Regions from separate parts of the Pseudarthrobacter woesei genome, predicted to be linked through region 2. Evidence: riboswitches for the same ligand, from Rfam matches in the RefSeq annotation. Region 2 holds a riboswitch; each other region holds the start of a gene.
The links. A riboswitch is a leader RNA that binds a small molecule or an ion and turns the genes downstream of it on or off. The one in region 2 is predicted to bind thiamine pyrophosphate.

Region 1: another riboswitch for thiamine pyrophosphate. It lies ahead of ACZYZE_RS11050 (ECF transporter S component); the one in region 2 lies ahead of thiO (glycine oxidase ThiO).
Region 3: another riboswitch for thiamine pyrophosphate. It lies ahead of thiC (phosphomethylpyrimidine synthase ThiC); the one in region 2 lies ahead of thiO (glycine oxidase ThiO).

The regions. Positions count from the first base shown of each region.
Region 1 is NZ_JBVAYU010000006.1:202,608-209,062, forward strand. Features, by position in the region: gene ACZYZE_RS11040 (energy-coupling factor transporter transmembrane component T family protein) at 1-556, opposite strand, end outside; gene ACZYZE_RS11045 (ABC transporter ATP-binding protein) at 553-2,163, opposite strand; gene ACZYZE_RS11050 (ECF transporter S component) at 2,186-2,833, opposite strand; TPP riboswitch at 2,901-3,044, opposite strand; gene ACZYZE_RS11055 (heme-degrading domain-containing protein) at 3,216-3,794, shown strand; gene ACZYZE_RS11060 (DUF4235 domain-containing protein) at 3,832-4,095, shown strand; gene mnhG (monovalent cation/H(+) antiporter subunit G) at 4,127-4,549, opposite strand; gene ACZYZE_RS11070 (MrpF/PhaF family protein) at 4,539-4,817, opposite strand; gene ACZYZE_RS11075 (Na+/H+ antiporter subunit E) at 4,814-5,359, opposite strand; gene ACZYZE_RS11080 (Na+/H+ antiporter subunit D) at 5,356-6,455, opposite strand, start outside.
Region 2 is NZ_JBVAYU010000020.1:10,099-16,553, reverse strand. Features, by position in the region: gene ACZYZE_RS18110 (DEAD/DEAH box helicase) at 1-1,193, opposite strand, end outside; gene ACZYZE_RS18105 (RNB domain-containing ribonuclease) at 1,525-3,021, opposite strand; gene ACZYZE_RS18100 (ferritin-like fold-containing protein) at 3,063-3,734, shown strand; gene thiE (thiamine phosphate synthase) at 3,768-4,475, opposite strand; TPP riboswitch at 4,502-4,635, shown strand; gene thiO (glycine oxidase ThiO) at 4,629-5,978, shown strand; gene thiS (sulfur carrier protein ThiS) at 5,975-6,211, shown strand; gene ACZYZE_RS18080 (thiazole synthase) at 6,217-6,455, shown strand, end outside.
Region 3 is NZ_JBVAYU010000003.1:385,976-392,430, reverse strand. Features, by position in the region: gene ACZYZE_RS07190 (VOC family protein) at 440-1,315, opposite strand; gene ACZYZE_RS07185 (amidohydrolase family protein) at 1,398-2,501, opposite strand; TPP riboswitch at 2,577-2,684, shown strand; gene thiC (phosphomethylpyrimidine synthase ThiC) at 2,679-4,514, shown strand; gene ACZYZE_RS07175 (alpha/beta fold hydrolase) at 4,511-5,263, opposite strand; gene ffh (signal recognition particle protein) at 5,324-6,455, opposite strand, start outside.

The DNA of each region.
Region 1 (6,455 bases), on a different contig from region 2:
GCACCGGATTTCCGCGGGAGCCCACGCCGCGGGCACGGCGCGCCATGCCGATGGTCTGCCATTCCTCGGCCATGAGCCCCACGAGCCGCATCGCGGCCAGCGTGCCCAGGACGAAGCGGTGCGGAAGTTTCGCGTTCTGCGCGAGGGCATCGGCGAGGTCAGTGGGGTCGGTGCAGCTCATCAGCAGCACTGCCGGCAGGGCGATCGCCAGTCCGCGGAGCATAAAACCCAGCCCCAGCTCGAGGGATCCCTCGCTGATGGACCAGATCCCGGCGTCGAACAGTATGCCCCCGGAATCCGGCGCCAGGATCGTCGTGCTCCACCCGCCCAGGGCCGACGCCAGGACCAGCGGCCAGCCGCGCTGCCAGAGCAGGCCGAGGGTCAGCCCGGCCAGCGGAAAAAGCGCCAGCTCGAAAGTGAGCGCCACCGAGGCGGACACCCAGTCGATGGACAGCGCCAGGACCATCGTGATGAGCACGACGGCGGCGAACTTCGCCAGCGGGTTGGCGCGGGTCAGGAGTGCGTGGTTTCCGCGCAGCGTCTGCTCTTCCCTCATGGCGCGCCCACCTTCCCCGGTTCGCGGTGCCCAGGTCCTTCGCACTCCGGGGCACGGAGGCTGAGCTCGGTGCCGCCCAGGACTTCGGTGAATTCCGCATCGTGCGTCACGGATACGACGGCGGTGCCTGCGTCGAGAAGTTCGGAGAGGAAGGAGGCAAGCTCGGCCCAGGTGTTGGCGTCCTGGCCGAAGGTCGGCTCGTCCAGGACGAGCACCCGCGGGTGCGCGGCGAGCACAGTGGCCACGGAGAGGCGCCGTTTTTCGCCGCCGGAGAGGGTGTAGGGGTTGGCGTCCACGAGCTTGGTCAGCCGCAGTCGTTCCAGCAGTTCGTCCACCCGATCTTCGCCGTGGCCCAGGTGCCGGGGCCCGAACATCAGCTCGTCAAGCACACGGCCGGTGACGAACTGGTGCTCAGGCTCCTGGAATACGGTGCCGATCCTGGCGATCAGCTGTTGCGCCTTCCACGTGTACGGATCGATCCCGGCGCCTGCGCTCAGTTCCGGTGTGGCGGACACCTTGCCGGACACCGGCGCGAGCAGGCCCGCCAGGGTCAGGGCGAACGTGGACTTCCCCGAGCCGTTGGGGCCCGTGATGGTCAGCGCTTCTCCGGCGCGGATCCGGGCGGTGATGCCGGATTGCACGGGTTCCGGCGCGACGGTGCGGAACCCGCCGCGGAGACCGGCCCGGCGGGGACGTTCGCGGGAGACAGCGAGGTCCCCGGCGGCGAGCAGCAAATTCCCCGCGGATCCGGCCCCGGAGGTGCCGCTGCCGGAACCTTCCGTGGTGCGTGCCCGGGTCTGCGGCACATAGTCCGGCACCCAGACGCCCGCAGCTGTGAGCATGTCCCGTGCCTGTGCCAGGACCCGGTCCGGCGGACCGTCGATCAGCACGGCGGCGTCGGTGGCCGATCCTGGCTGCAGCACCACAATCCGGTCCACGAGGCCCTTCCAGACCGAGACCCGGTGCTCCACCACCACCAGGGTTGCGCCGGTCTTGTCCAGGCAGCGACCCACGGCGTCGCGGACTTCCAGGACGCCGGCGGGGTCCAGGTTCGCGGTGGGTTCGTCCAGCAGGATCAGCCCGGGGCGCATCGCCAGGATGCCGGCGAGCGCCAGTCGCTGCTTCTGGCCGCCGGAGAGAGACGACGTCGGATGGTCGAGCGGCAGCCGGCCCAGCCCGACGTCGTCGAGTGCTTCCGCTACCCGGGACCAGATCTCCGCCGGGGGCACGGACAGGTTCTCCGCACCGAACGCGACGTCGTCGCCGAGGCGCGAGAGCACCACCTGGGTCTCGGGATCCTGCTGCATCAGCCCGGCCCGGCCGCGCTGTGCCCGCGGCGGGGCACCGTCGATCAGGAGGCTGCCGGTCTCGTCCGAGTCCCCGGTGTCCGCCGGGGCGTCACCGGCGGAACCATCGCCCAGCACCCCCGCCAGGGCATGGAGCAGCGTGGATTTGCCGGCGCCGGAGGGCCCCAGCAGCAGCACGCGTTCGCCCGGCCGGATGTCCAGGTCCAGGCCGCTGACGGCAGGTTTGGCCCTCCCTGCGTGCCGCCAGCCCCAGCCGCGCGCGGTGATCGCGGCCGGGCGGCCGGCCGTCTCAGATGTCATCAGTCGTGTGCGGCTATGGCTATCAGGAGAAGACGGGTTCCGATGCGGCCTTGCGGGACGCGAAGGAGCTCAGCACCCCGGTCCTGGCCAGCCCGCGGGTGGCGAGCCAGGACAGTCCGCCGGCGATCAGGGCGCCGGAGATGGCGGTGAAAATGATGTAGGCGAGCTTGTCGCCGCCGGCGTACGCAATATTCCAGCCCCAGGGCATAAACGAATCGTTCAGTCCGCAGAACAGGCCCGCGCCGGCACCGGCCAGCAGGGCCACCGGCAGGTTGAACTTCTTGTAAACGAACGCGGCGAACACCAGTTCCGCGCCGAGGCCCTGCAGAAGGCCGGAGATGAGCACCGTGGTGCCGTACTGCGAGCCCATAATGAGCTCGCCGGTGGCGGCCACGGCTTCGCAGAACAGGGCGGCGCCCGGCTTGCGGATGATGAGCATGCCCAGCACCGCCGGGATCATCCAGCCACCAGCGTAGAGCCCGGTCAGCGGCGGGTAGAACGCGTTGACGGGGGCGGAGATGAGGTTGGCGCCCTGGGACCAGGCCCAGAAAATTACGCCCCCGGCCACCGCGATCAACGCGGCCACCACAATATCCACCACACGCCAGTTGTGACCGGGCCGGGTGGGTACCTTCCGTGCAGAACCATGCTTTGCGGATGTATCAGTCATGTCGTCCTCCTGAGGAACAGGAGGGGAGAGTGTCCCGGCGGGTCACGGCTTCCGCCGCCCCTCCGGGCACTCTGAGAACTCGACTCCCTTGCGCCGGTACTAACCGGATCAGGTTCGAGGGTCTGCGGCTGTCCGCACTCTCAGCGCCCACCTGCGGTTCCGCTGGATTTCTCCAGTGATGCCCGACGGCGGCGCTCCCCTGTCGTATTAAAGATCGCCCTTGTGGGCGTTGCCTAGTTTACACCCGCTGCGCCGCGAATTCCGTGGCCCGCCGTCACAATCCTGCGGCCCGCGCTGCCGCAGGTTCCACCCGGCCGGACACCCCGGTTCGCAGAGCCGGCAGGGCTGGCCAAAGACGGCCAAGTATCGGAGGCTGGATCACATGACCAACCCACCAGAGTCTTCCCCCGGCTACGACCCGGACTCCGCGGAACCCCAGCCGCACGGATCCCTCGCGGCACTCATCGGCCGCATCCTGGCCGAAATCGACGAGCTGCAATTCCAGTCGTTCAGCAAAGACGATGCCCTGGACCTCGGGCTCCTCCTGGTCGAACTCGGCAGGCAACGCTCGCACCCCATCGCCATCGACATCACCAAAGGTGAGCAGGTGCTCTTCCACGCGGCGCTGGAGGGTGCCACCCCGGACAACGAACGCTGGATCAGGGCCAAGCAGCGCACGGCCGTCCGCTACGAAGTCCCGTCCCTGCTCGTGGGTCTTCGGGCGCGGGCTGCCGGCGGGAGGATCGAGGACAACGCCTGGTTCGACCAGCAGGTGTTCGCGGCGCACGGCGGCGCCTTTCCCATCTATGTGCGGGGAACCGGGGCCATAGCCACTGTCACGGTTTCGGGCTTGCCGCAGAAAGCCGATCATGAGCTGGTGGTGGAAGCACTGTCGGAAATCCTCGGCCAGACGGGACCGCCAGCCTGGGGTCCCGGCACCGGGCCGGGAACGCTAGGCTAGGGGAAGCCCTGTTTCCTCCCGCAAGGAGTTGCGAAGAATGAACATTTTCATCAAACTGCTCGGCACCGGCATCAGCCTGCTGGCCGGCTTCGTCGGCACCAAGCTCGTCGACACCGTCTGGGAGAAGTCCACCGGCAACAAGCCGCCCAAGGGCCACGACGACGACGTTCCCACCACCCTGCGCTCGGCCCTGACCTTCGCGCTGATCTCCGCCTCGGTCAGCGCCATCATCCAGGTCCTCGCGAACCGCGGCACCCAGCGCGCTGTCACCCGCTTCGCCAAGTCCCAAGACCTGGTTTAAGGCGCCTGGTTTAGGGCGCATCGTCTAGCCATCACCGCTCGTCGGTAGGCGCGGCGCCGCCGTCGCCGTCGTCCGTGAGGCCGCGCGTATTCGCCGCGTGCTGCACCACGGCTTCCAGCTCATCGCTGCTCAGCAGTTCGCGGTGCAGGTGTTTGGTGCGGTAGCCGGCCCGGCCCACCATGTGCGCGGATACCGGCACGGTCAGCAGCTGGAAGATCCAGGCCACCACGAGCACCGGCCACACCCACCAGCTGCGCATCTGCAGCCCCACGGAGGAAAGCAGCAGGAACAGTCCGAGCACCTGCGGCTTGGTGGCGGCATGCATCCGGCTCATGAGGTCCGGAAAGCGCAGCAGGCCCACGGCCGCGGCCAGGGACATCAGCGCTCCGACCACCATAAAGACGGCCGAGACGGCGTCGATCACGGTGTCGCCGGGGAACGATTCAGGATTCACGGGTATGCTCCCGCCGGTCGGCCACGAATCTGGCCACGGTCACGGATCCGATGAACCCGATGATGGACACGGCCACCACCAGCATCAGGTTGTTCAGGTGCCGGTTCACGGCCATGTCGATGCACAGCGCCGCGCCCAGGATGGCGAGCAGCACGTCGGCCGCCAGTACCCGGTCCAGCAGCGAAGGGCCCCGCGAGATCCGGATGATGGCGCCCGCGGCGGCCAGGGACAACACCACCGAAGTGACGGTCAGGACAAGCTGCATCATGGGCCCGCCTCCTGCTTCAGTGCGGATAGTTCGTCTTTCGTGCCCATGATCCGGATCAGCCCGGCCTCGGTGTCGCGGACGTCCTTGCGGAGCTTGGCGGCATCCGCGGCATCACGGACGTTGATGCCGTGGATGTAGAGCGTCGACGTGGACCGGTCCACGTCCACCACGAGCGAGCCGGGGATCAGTGAGATCACGTGTCCGGTGGCGGTCACCAACAGGTCGGAGTGGCTCCGCAGCGGGACGGCGACGACGGCGCTGATCACCCTGGGACCCTTGGCGACGGCCAGGTACAGGACTTGGAAGCTCGCTGCCACGACCCTGACGAGGAAGATCAGGGCAAACGGGATGGCCCGCAACAGGTTGAAGCGGCCGCCGAGTTCCACCGGGGGCAGGTAGAACAGCCTGGCCACGACGATGGCGATGAGGGCACCGAAGAGCAGATTGCCCGGGCTGAAGTCCTGCCAGAGGGAGCACCAGACAACCACCAGCCAGACCAGCAGGGGCAGTTCCTGGCGCAGCGAGATCCGCTTCCGGCTCATTTGCCATCCCCCGGATGCTGCGGCTGTGACAGCGCGGGGACGGGTGCGTCCTCGCCCAGCACGGCCTGGATGTAGGCGGTCCGGTCCAGCATCTCCCCGGCGGACTGGTCCGCAACCCGGAACAGCGGCCCGGCGAACACCGTCAGTGCGACGCCGAAGACCACCAGTCCCAGGGTGGAGCCCACCATGGTCCGCGGCAACAGGGTGACGTTGGTCTTCCCGGCCCGGTCCCCCGTGGCTGCGTCCCCGGGAGCGGACAGCAGTACGGGGTCCGGGTGTTCCGCGTCCTCGGGTTTGCGCCAGAACGCACGGTTCCAGACCCTGGCAACCGCCAGCAGGGTCAGCAGGCTGGTCAGCACTCCGCCGATCACCAGGGCGAACGCGAGCGGCGTGCCGAGTTCCACGCCGGCCTGCAGCAGCCCGAGCTTGCCCAGGAAGCCGGAGAACGGCGGGATCCCGGCCAGGTTCATGGCGGGGATGAAGAACAGCACCGCCAGCACCGGGCTGAGCTTGGCCAGCCCGGCCAGGCGGTCCACCGAGGAACTTCCGCCGCGGCGTTCAATCAGTCCGGTCACCAGGAACAGGCTGGTCTGGATAGTGATGTGGTGGGCCACATAGAAGACGGCGGCACCGAGGCCGGCCACCGAGGACATGGCCAGGCCGAACACCATGTAGCCGATGTGGCTGACCAGCGTAAAGGACAGCAGCCGCTTGATGTCGCTCTGGGCCAGTGCGCCCAGAATTCCGACCAGCATGGTCAATAGCGCGGCCACCATAAGCGGAGAGTTGAGGGTGTCGCCCGGGAAGAGCAGCGTTTCGGTGCGGACCATGGCGTAGACGCCCACTTTCGTCAGCAGCCCGGCGAACACCGCGGTGACGGGTGCCGGAGCCGTCGGATACGAGTCGGGGAGCCAGAAGGACAGCGGGAACACTGCGGCCTTGATCCCGAAGGCCACCAGCAGCATCACGTGCAGCAGTGTCCGGGTGCCCTGGTCCAGGTCGGCGAGCTTGATGGCGAGGTCGGCCATGTTGATGGTTCCGGTGGCGCCGTAAATCATCGCGATCGCGATCAGGAAAAGGACCGAGGAGACCACCG
Region 2 (6,455 bases):
GGCATGTCATCCCAGTCGACGAACGTCACGGCGGTGCCCTTGTTGCCGGCGCGGCCCGTACGGCCCACGCGGTGCAGGTAGATCTTTTCGTCTTCGACGCACTGGTAGTTGATGACGTGGGTGACGTCGTCGACGTCGATGCCGCGGGCGGCGACGTCGGTGGCTACGAGGACGTCCACCTTGTTGTTGCGGAACGCGCGCAGCGCCTGCTCGCGGGCGCCCTGGCCCAGGTCGCCGTGGATGGCGGCGGCGGCGAAGCCGCGGTCCACGAGTTCCTCGGCAACCTTTGCGGCGGTGCGCTTGGTCTTGGTGAAGATGATGGTGCGGCCGCGGCCGCGGGCCTGCAGGATGCGGGCGACAACCTCGATCTTGTCCATGCTGTGCGCACGGTAGATGAGCTGGCGGATGTCGCGCTTGGTCAGGCCCTCATCGTCCGGGTCGGCGGCGCGGATGTGAGTCGGCTTCGTCATGTACCGGCGGGCCATCGCGATGACCGGGCCGGGCATGGTGGCCGAGAACAGCAGGGTCTGTCGGACAGCCGGGGTCCCGGCGATTAGGGTCTCGACGTCCGGGAGGAAGCCAAGGTCCAGCATTTCGTCGGCCTCGTCAAGGATGACCATCTTGACGTTCTGGAGCACGAGGTGCTTCTGCTTGTAGAGGTCGATGAGGCGGCCGGGGGTACCGACGACGATCTCGACGCCCTTCTGCAGGGCCTCGACCTGGGGCTCATAGGCGCGGCCGCCGTAGATCGTGGTGATGCGGGCGTTGCGCTTGCGGGCGGCGTTCTGCAGGTCGCTGGCGACCTGCACGGCGAGCTCGCGGGTCGGCACAATCACGAGGGCCTGCGGGGCGCCCGGGGCGGGCAGCTGGTCGAAGCCGGCGTCGTCCGGTCCGACGACGCGCTGCAGCGCCGGAATGCCGAACCCGAGGGTCTTGCCGGTGCCCGTCTTGGCCTGGCCGATGATGTCGTGGCCGGAGAGGGCCACGGGCAGCGTCATGGACTGGATCGGGAAGGGGTGGGTGATGCCGGCGTCGGCAAGGGACTCCACGATATCGGCGCGGACGTTGTAGTCGGCGAAGGTCTTCTCGGCAATCTCGTGCGGCTTTTCGTCCGAGATGATGGTCTCTTCCGGCTCAAGCGATTCCGTTCCGGATTCGTCGGTCAGAAGCTGGTGCGTGTGCAATTCACTCACAGGGGAGTTTCCTTATTCATTTTGGGCTGCGCTGCTTGCTCAACGGGGCCGGCCGGGAGGCCGTTCCGGAGCACGCTCAGGCGCGCAGGCAATTCCAGTGGAAGCCGATCGCGGGCTATCTAAATACTGGCACTGGGGACCAGCGGGTGTATCTCAAGATCGCGTAGGGGCGGGCTTGTTGAATTCGAGAATCATGGAAATCAACGACCGGGCATCCATATCTACCCTTCCAGTCTAGCTGTACGCGGCCCGGAACCTTGACTGGCTGTGCCAGTTCGGCCCCGTCGCGGCCCGTCGCGGCGCAATTGCGCCGCGGAATGGCCGCCGAGCGTCAGCCCGCGAGCTCCAGCCGGACTTCCCGGGTGATGATATCGGAGGACACGATCCGGACCCGGACCTGGGTGCCGGATTCCAGCTCGCCGGGGCAACGCGCGGTGACCGCAGGCTCCGCGATCTGGACGATTCCGGAGGGGCCGCCGCCGTTTCCGTTTGCTTTTCCGGAGGCCCCGTTGCCGTTACCGTTCCTTCCGTTCTTGGCGGGCTTGGACCCGGAGATGACCACCGCATCGAATTCCTGGCCGATGTGGTTGATCAGCAGCGCCGCCTCGACGGTGTCGAGTGAGAGGCGTTCCAGCCTCGCGGCCAGCTGGTCCGACGCGGCCATGATCGAGGGAAGTGAAGGGAGGGCCTCGCGGGCCCAGGCCGGGACGTCCGTGCCGTTGCTGAGCGCCTCGCAGATGACCAGCACAAAGCGGTCGATCAGCCGGCGCAGCGGCGCGGTGGAGTGGGCATAGGCGGCGCCGATGGCGGCCTGGACGGCGGCGTCCGGCACTGTTCCGTCAAAGGGGGTATAGCCGGCGCCGCGGAACAGCATGCCGGCGGAGTGTACGATCGCCAGCTGCTGGGGGTCCGTGGGGTCAAGGGTGCGCAGGTACTCGCCGTAGCTCATCTGCCCGTCCCAGGGTTTGCCGAGGGCCCGGGTCTGGCGGTGGAAGTGCGCCAGGGAGTTCTCATCCGGGGCGGGCATGGTGCGCAGGATCCCGACCTTGCCTTCGAGCATGATCCCCGCGGCGGCCATCCCGGTCATGAGTGAAATCTGGGCGTTCCAGTCCTCCACCGGCAGCGGCGGGACCGCCACGATCCGGTAGCCGCCGTCGGGCAGCTGTTCGATTTCCTGTTCCGGCATGTTCAGGCTGGCGCCGCCGCGGAGCCGTTCCAGCTCCACCCGCTTTATCCCCACTTCCTTGAGTAGCTGCAGCACGGGAGCCGCGGTGCCGGCGTCGAGCTCGGCCTGGACACCCTTGTAGCTGAGCTTTGCCCGGCTGCGGACCTGCGCCCGGCGCACCAGCACGGCAGCGACCTCGGCGGCGGCATCGAGCTCGAATTCCCATACGAAGGCGGCACACAGCTGACCGGCGAGCAGGCTACCGGCTGCTTCGCTGATGACTTCCGGATGCAGCGGGATCCGGCCGTCCGGGGTGTAGAAGGTCTGGCCGCGGCGGCGGGTTTCGGCGTCGAGCGCCCCGCCGGGCGCCACAAAGGAGGGGACATCGGCGATGGCATAGAACACCTTGTAACCGTCGCCGGAGCGGTCGATGAAGAGGGCCTGGTCCAGATCGGTGGAGGACTCCGGATCGATGGTCACGAACTCGATATGCGTGAAATCCAACTCCGGCAGCTCGTGCCCGGCCACGGCCTCCTTGGCTTCCCGGAGCGCGTCCTTGGGGAAAGGTCCCGGCAGTTCCAGCGTGGTGCGCAGCGTGGTCAAGGCCGCGGCAAGCTGGTTCTCCTGCTGGTGGATGCCGGGGGTCAGGCGATGATGGGACACGAAAATCAGATTAGCCCGAATCCCGCGATTAGTCTTGGATCATGAGCACATCCCCGTCCGATCCTGCCCGCTACAACAGCTTCCTGATGGATCTGCTCGGTGTGATGGCCTACGGCGAGCTTTCGGCCTTCGAGCGGCTGTCCTCCGATGCCCGGTATTCGCCCACCCTGCACGACCGTGCGGTGCTTGCCCGGATCGCCGTGATCGAGTTCCAGCACTACGAACTGGTCAGCGCACGGCTGGAGGAGATGGGTTTTGATGCGGAGGCCGCCATGCTGGCCTTCCAGCCGTCCGTGGACCACTTCCACCAGCGCACCCGCCCGGCAGACTGGTTCGAATCCCTGATGAAGGCCTACGTGATCGACACGGTCTCCGCCGATTTCTACCGTGCCGTGTCGCGCCACGTCGACGACTCGACCCGGGAGCTCGTGGAGCGGATCCAGTCCGACGAAGCGGCCACCGCGGTGCTGCGCGAGCGTCTCAGGGAGGCCCTTGGACATGACCCGCGGCTGGCGTCGCGGCTGGCCCTGTGGGCGCGGCGGCTGCTGGGGGAGGCCCTGACCCAGGCGCAGCGGGTGGGCTCCGAGCACGCGTTCCTCGGCGGCCTGACTGGCGTCGACGAGGAACGGTCAAAGGAGCTGGTCCGCGGGCTGACGGCCGAACTGGCCGCCGGGCACTCGAGCCGGATGAAGCAGCTGGGGTTGACCGGCTGATCCCGATCAGGGCTCTGCCCCGGCAGACCCGGCTCAGGCCTCCGCGGCGTCGAGTGCGGCCAGCAGGGCGCGGGCGGCGTCCGCGGGATCATCGGCCTCGGTGATCGCCCGGACCACGACGATCCGGCGGGCGCCGGCCGCCACCACCTGCTCCACATTGCCCAGGTCGATGCCGCCGATCGCGAACCACGGGACCATGCCGTTGACGGTGCCGTCGGCCCCGTCGCGGACCGTGGACTCGGCCCGGCGGACAGCCTCCGCGGCATACCGCACCAGATCCAGCCCGACGGCGGCGCGCCCCGGCTTGGTGGGCGTGGCCCACACGGGCCCCACGCAGAAATAGTCCAGCCCGCTGCGGCCGGGGGAGGCGGCAATCGCGGCGTCCACTTGTTCGGGGCTGTGGGTGGAGAGTCCGATCGCGGTGCCCGTGCCGAGGATGGTCCGGGCAGCCTCAAGCGGGAGGTCCTTCTGCCCGATGTGGAATACCGGCGCCCCCGAAAGCGACGCAATGTCCGCCCTGTCATTGACCGCCCAGAGGCGGCCGTGACGCTGGGCGGCGTCGTGCAGCACCTCAAGCAGCCCGAGTTCCTCGGCCGCCTCGATGGACTTGTCGCGAAGCTGGATGATGTCGACGCCGCCGGCAAAGGCGGCATCAACGAAGGCTGCAAAGTCTCCGCGGTCCTTGCGGGCGTCGGTGCACAGGTAGAGGCGGGCGGTGGTGTGGACGGCATCCTTGCTCATGCCCCAAGACTAGTTCCTCTAAACTGGGGCCATACCGCGGGAGCCCGCTGCAACCGACCGCCACCGGTGTTCGGCGCCGGAGGGGCTGAGAGGGCGTCAGAGCCGACCGCTTGACCTGATCCGGCTAGTACCGGCGTAGGGAAGGAATCCTCGATGGTCCCACCATCCGCCCCGGCTGCTCCCGGGCTTCACGGCGCTGTTCATGACTCCACGGCCGGGAAATATTACGACGTGGCCGTGATCGGCGGCGGCGTGGTGGGCCACGGCATCGCCTGGGCCGCGAGGCAATCGGGCCGATCCGTCGCCCTGATCGACGACGCCCCCGGCAGCGGCGCCAGCTGGGCCGCCGCGGGCATGCTCGCCCCCGTGAGCGAACTCCACTATCGGGAGGAGGACCTCCTGGAACTTATGCTCGAATCCTCCCGCCTGTGGCCTGGCTTCGCCGCCGGACTCGACGGCAGCCCCGGGGGCCCCCGTCTCCCCGGGGAGACCGGTCCCCCCGGCGAGCCGGGAACGGGCACCGGCTACCTCACGACGTCGACCCTCGTCATCGGGGCCGACGCCGCCGACCGCCGGGCGCTCGCGGACCTGCGGGCGGTGCAGCAGTCGTGCGGCCTGACCGTGGAGCCGCTGACCGTCCGCGGGGCGCGCGGACGCGAACCCCTGCTCAGCCCGGGGATCTCCTGCGCCTTCGACATCCCCGCCGACCATCAGGTGGACCCGCGCCGGCTTCTTGCCCGGATCGCGGCGCTGCTGGCGGCGGGCACCCGGTACTCCGCTGTTCCCCGCCGCGCTGCCGGACTGCTCTGGGAGGGCGACCGCGTCAGCGGAGTCGGCCTGGCCGGCGGCGGGACGGTCCGGGCAGGGGAAACGGTGGTGGCCAACGGGCTGGGCGCCGCCGGGCTGGCCGGACTGCCGTCCGGGCTAAACCTGCCGCTCCGGCCGGTCCACGGCGACATCCTCCGGCTCCGGGTGCCCGCCCACCTGCGGCCGCTGCTGGGATCCACCGTGCGCGGCCTTGTCCGCGGGGTGCCGGTCTACATTGTCCCGCGGGAGGACGGGACGGTGGTGATCGGGGCGACCCAGCGTGAGGACGCTCTCTCCGACGGAGGCCGCGCAGGCGGCGCCGTCTCCGCCGGGGGCGTCTACCAGCTGCTGCGGGACGCGCAGCAGCTGGTCCCCGCCGTCGCCGAACTGGAGCTGCTCGAGGCGACCTCGCGGGCACGGCCCGGAACACCGGACAACGCCCCGCTGCTGGGCCGGGTGCGCGACCGGGCCCCTGGCCGCGACGGGGACGTCGGAGGCCTGATCATCGCCACCGGATTCTTCCGGCACGGCATCCTGCTGACCCCCGCGGCCGCGGAGATCTGCCGGGAGCTGCTGGACGGCACCGCGGACCCGCGCTGGGCGCGCTTCCGGCCCGACCGGTTCCCTGCCCGCTGCCCAAACCCCGGCCCCCATGACACCCGCCCGCACCCGGAGCACAGCAAGGAAACGGCATGAACATCAGACTCAACGGAACAGAGCACACGCTCCCCGACGGCGCCTCCGTCAGCACCCTGGTCAGCAAGGTCACCGGGCGCACGCTGGCCCCGAACGGCCAGTCCGCCGACGGCAGCAAGCTTGGTGTCGCGGTGGCACGCAACGCCGAGGTGGTGCCCCGCAGCCAGTGGCACGGCACCGCGCTCGCCGACGGCGATGACGTCGAGCTGGTCACGGCGGTGCAGGGAGGATGAGCAACATGGAAGCAACCACACGTGCAGCAGCCCCGGTGGTATCCCCGGGCATCAACGATCCGTTGACGGTCGACGGCGTGCAGCTGGGATCGCGGCTGATCATGGGCACCGGCGGGGCGCCGAGCCTGGACGGCCTCGGGGCCGCGCTCCTGGCGTCCGGCACGGAACTGACCACGGTGGCCATGCGCCGCTACTCGCCCGCCGAGGCCGGCTCGCTCTTCCAGCTGCTCGCGGACCAGAACAT
Region 3 (6,455 bases), on a different contig from region 2:
CTGGCGGCGCCAAATGGATGTGCCCGGCGCTCGCGTCAATCAAAAGTGGACATGTCCTCCCCCGGCCCGACCAAGCCTCCCCCTCCCAGCCCAGCCCGGCCACCCCCAACCGGCCTCGCCCGGACTGGACATGCCCTCCCCTGACCGCCACCAATGGACATATTGCCGCTATGTCCAGTGCTGGCCGCCTGCGCTGGACATGTCCCTTGGGCCACGTCGGCGGACCTGGGGCATGTCCCGCGGGGGCTGTGAACGCTGGACATGTCCAGTGGCCATGAGATCAATGTGGCCCGTTCCGGGGATGTTGACCTCGGACTCCCTCACGGAACCCGTCCCCTCGCAGCCAGGACAATGCCACGCCATGCGCTCGAAGATGGACTGCGCTTGCGGGACGATCCTGGCCACCTTCCCGTGTTCCCACGCCGTTAATGGCGGACACTCAGCGGACGGCGACGCGGATCCGGTTGCGCCACGGGTCCTCGAAGCGCAGTTCGGCTCCGGTGTGGTGCGAGGGGACCCCTGCGGTCTTGAGTCGGTCAGCAAGGGCGCCGACGTCGTCGCCGGCCGGTACTTCGATCAGCACCTCGCCGAGGCCCAGGGTGTCCCGGCGGGGTCCGGCGCCGCGGCTGTTCCAGACGTTCATGGCCATGTGGTGGTGGTAGCCGCCGGCCGAGACGAACAGCGCCTGGCCGTGCCAGCCCGCCGTCTTTTCGAAGCCGAGGGTTCCGACGTAGAAGTCCTGGGCTGACTCGACGTCGCCGACCTGCAGGTGGACATGTCCGATGCCGGCCTCGGCCTCGCGCTGCCCGGTCACGGATTCCTCGGTGAGGAACTCGTCGAGGTAGCGCTGCGGCGGGAGGGCCAGGCTGTCCATGACCACGTTCGTGCCGTCCCAGGCCCAGGCCTCGCGGGGACGGTCCCAGTAGAGCTCGATGCCGTTACCTTCGGGATCATTGAAGTAGAAGGCCTCGCTCACGAGGTGGTCCGCACTGCCGGTGAAGGACTGGGGCTCGTACCGGGCGGCGGTGGCGACAGTCGCGGCCAGGGAGGGCTGATCCTCGAACAGCAGGGCCGTGTGGAAGAGGCCGGCCTCGCCGCGGGACGGGACGCTGAGCCCCGGCGCCGGGGCGAGGTGGACCAGCGGCTTCAGCCGGCGTCCGAGGTAGAGTCCGCCATCCTGCTCGGCCACGATGTCCAGGCCGAGGGCGCGCTGGTAGTAGTCCGTCATGACCGTCATGTCGCCGACCTTGAGCATCACGGTGCCCATGGTGAGTTCGGCGGGAAGAAGATCCTGGGTGCTGGCTTCTGCAGTCATGTGATCGCTCCGGTGCTTGTGGCGGCCACCGTCCTTCGATGACCTTTCATAGAGCTAAATTACTTGAAGCTTCAATTTATTCCTAATAAACCGGGGTTTGTTCCCGGCGGACCAGTTCTCCGCCCAGCACGATGTGCTTGAGCTCGTGCAGCGTGGCCAGATTGCTGCGCGGGTCTTCGGCGCAGACCAGGACGTCTGCGCCGGCACCTTCGCTGATGGCGTCCGCACCAAGCCATGCCCGCGCACCCCAGGCGCCGGCGTCGAGAGCGGCACTGGCAGGCAGGCCGGCGTCGTGCAGTGCCTGGATCTCGTCCACGATCCGCCCGTGCCTGATGACGCTGCCGGCGTCCGTTCCGGCATAGATGGTGACGCCGGCCTCGAAGGCCTCAAGGACCCGTTCGGCGCGGCGCTCCCAGAGTGAACGCATATGGGCGGCGTAGCGGGGGAATTTCGCGCCGGCCTGGTCTGCGATGTCCGGGAAGGTGGCGATGTTGATCAGGGTGGGGACGATCGGCACGCCCTGCTCGACGAAGCGGGGCACATGCCGGGGCAGGAGGCCGGTCGCGTGCTCGATGCAGTCGATCCCGGCGTCGAGCATGTCATCAAGGGTGTCCTCGGCGAAGCAGTGCGCCGTCACCCGGGCACCTTCATCGTGGGCGGCCCGGACGGCGTCCTGGAGCACGGCGGCGGGGAAACAGGGGGTGAGGTCGCCGGCGCCGCGGTCGATCCAGTCCCCCACGAGCTTGACCCAGCCATCGCCGGCGCGGGCCTGCTTGCGCACCGCCTCCACGAGGCCGTCCGGTTCCACCTCGACGGCGAAGCCGCGGAGGTAGCGCCCGGTGCGGGCAATGTGCCGGCCCGAGCGGATGATGCGCGGCAGCTCCGGCCGCTGCTGGAGCCAGCGCGTGTCGTGCACTGCCCCGGCGTCGCGCACGAGCAGGGTTCCGGCGTTCCGGTCCGTGATGGCCTGCTGTTCGGCCAGCTCTGCCGGGACATCACCGCCGGGGCCCAGTCCGATGTGGCAGTGGGCATCCACGAGCCCGGGAATGACCCAGCCATTCAGCACAACGTCCGGCGCGGCGGCCGGACGGTCGAAGGTCAGCAGGCCGTCCACGGACCAGAGTCCGCGGCGTTCCTGGTCCGCGGCGGTGAGGATGGGGCCGCTGAACTCGATGATGCTGATCATGGCTTAGAGCCTAATCCCAGGATTGACGGGCGCCGTCACACGCGGAGACGTTCCGGACCCCTGTGGTAGCTTCGTGTACGACCACACGGGTGCCCCTGCAGGGGCTGAGATCGGGCTGACGCAGCCTGCGACCGTTGAACCTGCCCGGGTAATGCCGGCGAAGGAAGTGAGTATTCCGTGAATACGCAATTGACACAGCACAGCCCTGCCCACAACCAGGGGCTCCAGGACCTGCCCGTCCACGTCCGGTCCGCGGCCCCCGCACAATCGCTTGAGTCCCACTCGCTGGCGTTCACCACGGATGACCAACACGGCCTCCGTGTCCCGGTGACCGAAATCGCGCTCGCGGATTCGCCCGGCGGCGCAGCCAACGCCCCGTTCCGGGTGTACCGCACCGCCGGTCCGGGCAGCGATCCGGTCCGGGGGCTGGAGCCGTTCCGCGCCCCGTGGATTGAGGCCAGGGCGGACACCGCACCCTACGCCGGCCGGGAACGGGAGCTGCTCGACGACGGCAAGTCCGCTGTCCGCCGGGGAGCGGCGTCGGCCGAGTGGCGGGGCGGACGGCCGATGCCGCGCCGCGCCGTCGACGGCCGGACGGTGACGCAGATGCGCTACGCCCGGGACGGTTTTATTACCCAGGAGATGCGGTTCGTGGCCCTGCGCGAGAACTGCGACGTGGAGCTGGTCCGCTCCGAAGTGGCGGCGGGGCGCGCCATCATTCCCAACAACGTCAACCACCCCGAATCGGAGCCGATGATCATCGGCAAGGCCTTCCTGGTGAAAATCAACGCCAACATCGGCAACTCGGCCGTGACCAGCTCCATCGCGGAGGAAGTCGACAAACTCCAGTGGGCCACCCAATGGGGCGCGGACACCGTCATGGACCTCTCCACCGGGGACGACATCCACACCACGCGGGAATGGCTCATCCGCAACGCCCCCGTGCCCATCGGCACGGTACCGATCTACCAGGCGCTGGAGAAGGTCAACGGCGAGGCCAATGCCCTGACGTGGGAAATCTTCCGGGACACCGTGATCGAACAATGCGAGCAGGGGGTGGACTACATGACTATCCACGCCGGAGTGCTGCTGCGCTATGTGCCCCTGACGGCCAACCGGGTCACCGGCATCGTGTCCCGCGGCGGCGCGATCATGGCCGGCTGGTGCCTGGCGCACCACGAGGAGAACTTCCTCTACACCCACTTCAATGAGCTGTGCGAAATCTTCGCCCGCTACGACGTCGCCTTCTCCCTCGGTGACGGGCTACGGCCCGGCGCGACGGCGGACGCGAATGACGCCGCCCAGTTCGCCGAGCTGGACACCCTTGCCGAGCTCACGCAGCGGGCCTGGGAGTTCGATGTGCAGGTCATGGTGGAGGGCCCGGGGCATGTACCGTTCCACCTCGTCCGGGAAAACGTGGAGCGGCAGCAGGATCTCTGCAAGGGCGCCCCGTTCTACACACTGGGGCCGCTGGTCACCGACATCGCGCCCGGCTATGACCACATCACCTCGGCGATCGGGGCGACGGAGATTGCCCGCTACGGCACCGCAATGCTTTGCTACGTGACGCCCAAGGAACACCTCGGGCTGCCGAACAAGGACGACGTCAAGACCGGCGTGATCACGTACAAGATTGCCGCCCATGCCGCCGATCTCGCCAAGGGCCACCCTGGTGCCCACGAACGCGACGATGCCCTGTCCAAGGCGCGCTTTGAATTCCGCTGGCGGGACCAGTTCGCGCTGTCCCTGGATCCCGTCACGGCCGAGGCCTTCCACGATGAGACCCTGCCGGCGGAACCGGCCAAGACCGCGCATTTCTGCTCGATGTGCGGGCCGAAGTTCTGTTCGATGCGGATCAGCCAGGACATCCGGGACGAGTACGGCTCCGCGGACTCGCAGGCCGCACTGGCCGAACTCGCGGCCGGAATGCGCGCCAAGAGCACCGAGTTCCTGGCATCCGGCGGCAAGGTCTATCTGCCGGAGCCTTCCGTGGGCGGACCCGCAGCTGTCTAGGAAGCCTGTGAGTGCTGGCTGCGGCTGACCCCGGCAATGAAGGACCGGATGGCGCGGTCGCCGTCAGCAGAGTCCTGGGGCCGGTGCCCTCCCGCAGCGGTGCGGTGCAGGGCGCCGGTCTCGCGCAGGTAACCCGCGATCTCTTCGTATAGCGGCTCCCAGCCGCCGGTCAGGACCAGGGTGGGCACGCCGGGGACAATCTGCAGCGGGGCTTCCCACGGCGGGGCCTGCAGGCGCAGCCGGCGGGTTTCGCGCGGGTCCGCCGGCGCGGCGCCTGCGGTGCCGGGGACTTGTGCGGGATCCGAGACGGCAAAGGCCCGGCGGACGAATTCGCGGTGGAAGTCCTCATCGCTGAGGTGGTGGCGGACCTCGAAGAGCGGCTGCATCAGGGCACGGTGCGCGGCCGTCGCCGGGAGTTCGGCGGTGAGCGAGAGGCAGAACGGTTCCACCAGGGTGAGGGACTGCACAAGTTCGGGGCGTTGGACGGCGGCCATCATCGCCGCGATGGCACCCTGCGAATGGGCCACGACGTGGCCGCCGGCCTCGCCGCGGCCGTCGTTGGCCAGGGCACCCAGCACGATGGCGGCGTCGGCGGCGAAGTCCGTTTCAAGCGGCTCCGCGACGGCGTCAAAACCGTGCCGGCGCAGGAACAGCGCGTCGTAGTTCAAGGCCATCCCGTGCTGTTTCGGCCACGCGGCAGCACCGAAACTGCCAGCCCCGTGGACGAAGACTACGCGCTGCTTGAACATGCTCTAACCCTATGACACCGGCCCGACATTACGGCCGGCGACATAGCGGCGGGAGGCTGTCTACTTGCTGCCGCCGAGGAACTTGTCAAAGCCCTTCGGGAGGTTCAGCTGGGAGGGATCGAAGTCTGCGCCCGGCTGGCCGAAGGCTGCCCCGGTGGGCAGGGCCTTGGGTCCTGCGGCACGCCGCGCATCGGCATCCTTGAGTTCCTGTGCAGCCTTGGCCGGGTTGCCGGAGCGGGCCTTCTTCTTGGGTGCGTTCTTGGCTCCCTTGCGGGCGCCGCCGCCGCCCATGCCTGGCATTCCCGGCATTCCCGGCATGCCGCCGCCGGCCGCCATTTTCTTCATCATCTTCTGGGCCTGAAGAAAGCGCTCCAGCAGGCCGTTGACCTCGGAGACGTGCACGCCGGAACCACGGGCAATACGGGCGCGGCGGGAGCCGTTGATGATTTTCGGGGCAACACGTTCGTGCGGCGTCATGGAGCGGACAATAGCCTCGACGCGGTCGATTTCGCGTTCGTCGAACTGTTCGAGCTGCTGCCGGATGTTCTGCGCACCGGGCATCATCATGAGCATTTTCTTCATGGAGCCCATGTTGCGGATCTGCTGCATCTGGGCCAGGAAGTCGTCCAGGGTGAAGTCTTCCTGGTCGGCGAACTTCTTCGCCATCCGGGCCGCTTCGTCCTTGTCCCAGGACTTCTCTGCCTGCTCGATCAGGGTGAGCACGTCACCGAGGTCGAGGATTCGCGAGGCCATGCGGTCCGGGTGGAAGAGCTCGAAGTCGTCCAGGCCTTCGCCGGTGGACGCAAACATCACGGGTTTGCCGGTCACCGACGCGACGGAGAGCGCGGCGCCGCCGCGGGCGTCGCCGTCGAGCTTGGAGAGCACGATGCCGGTGAAGTTGACGCCTTCATCGAAGGCCAGTGCCGTGTTGACGGCGTCCTGGCCGATCATCGAGTCGATCACGAACAGGACCTCGTTCGGGACGATGGCCTGGCGGATCTGGCGGGCCTGTTCCATCATTTCGGCGTCGACGCCGGTACGGCCGGCGGTGTCAACGATTACGACGTCGTGCAGCGTGCGGCGGGCTTCCTCAACTCCGGCGCGGGCGACGGACACCGGGTCGCCGGCGGGGTGATCCAGCTCGGTGGAGGTGGCGCCCGGGTGCGGGGCGAACACCGGAACTCCGGCGCGC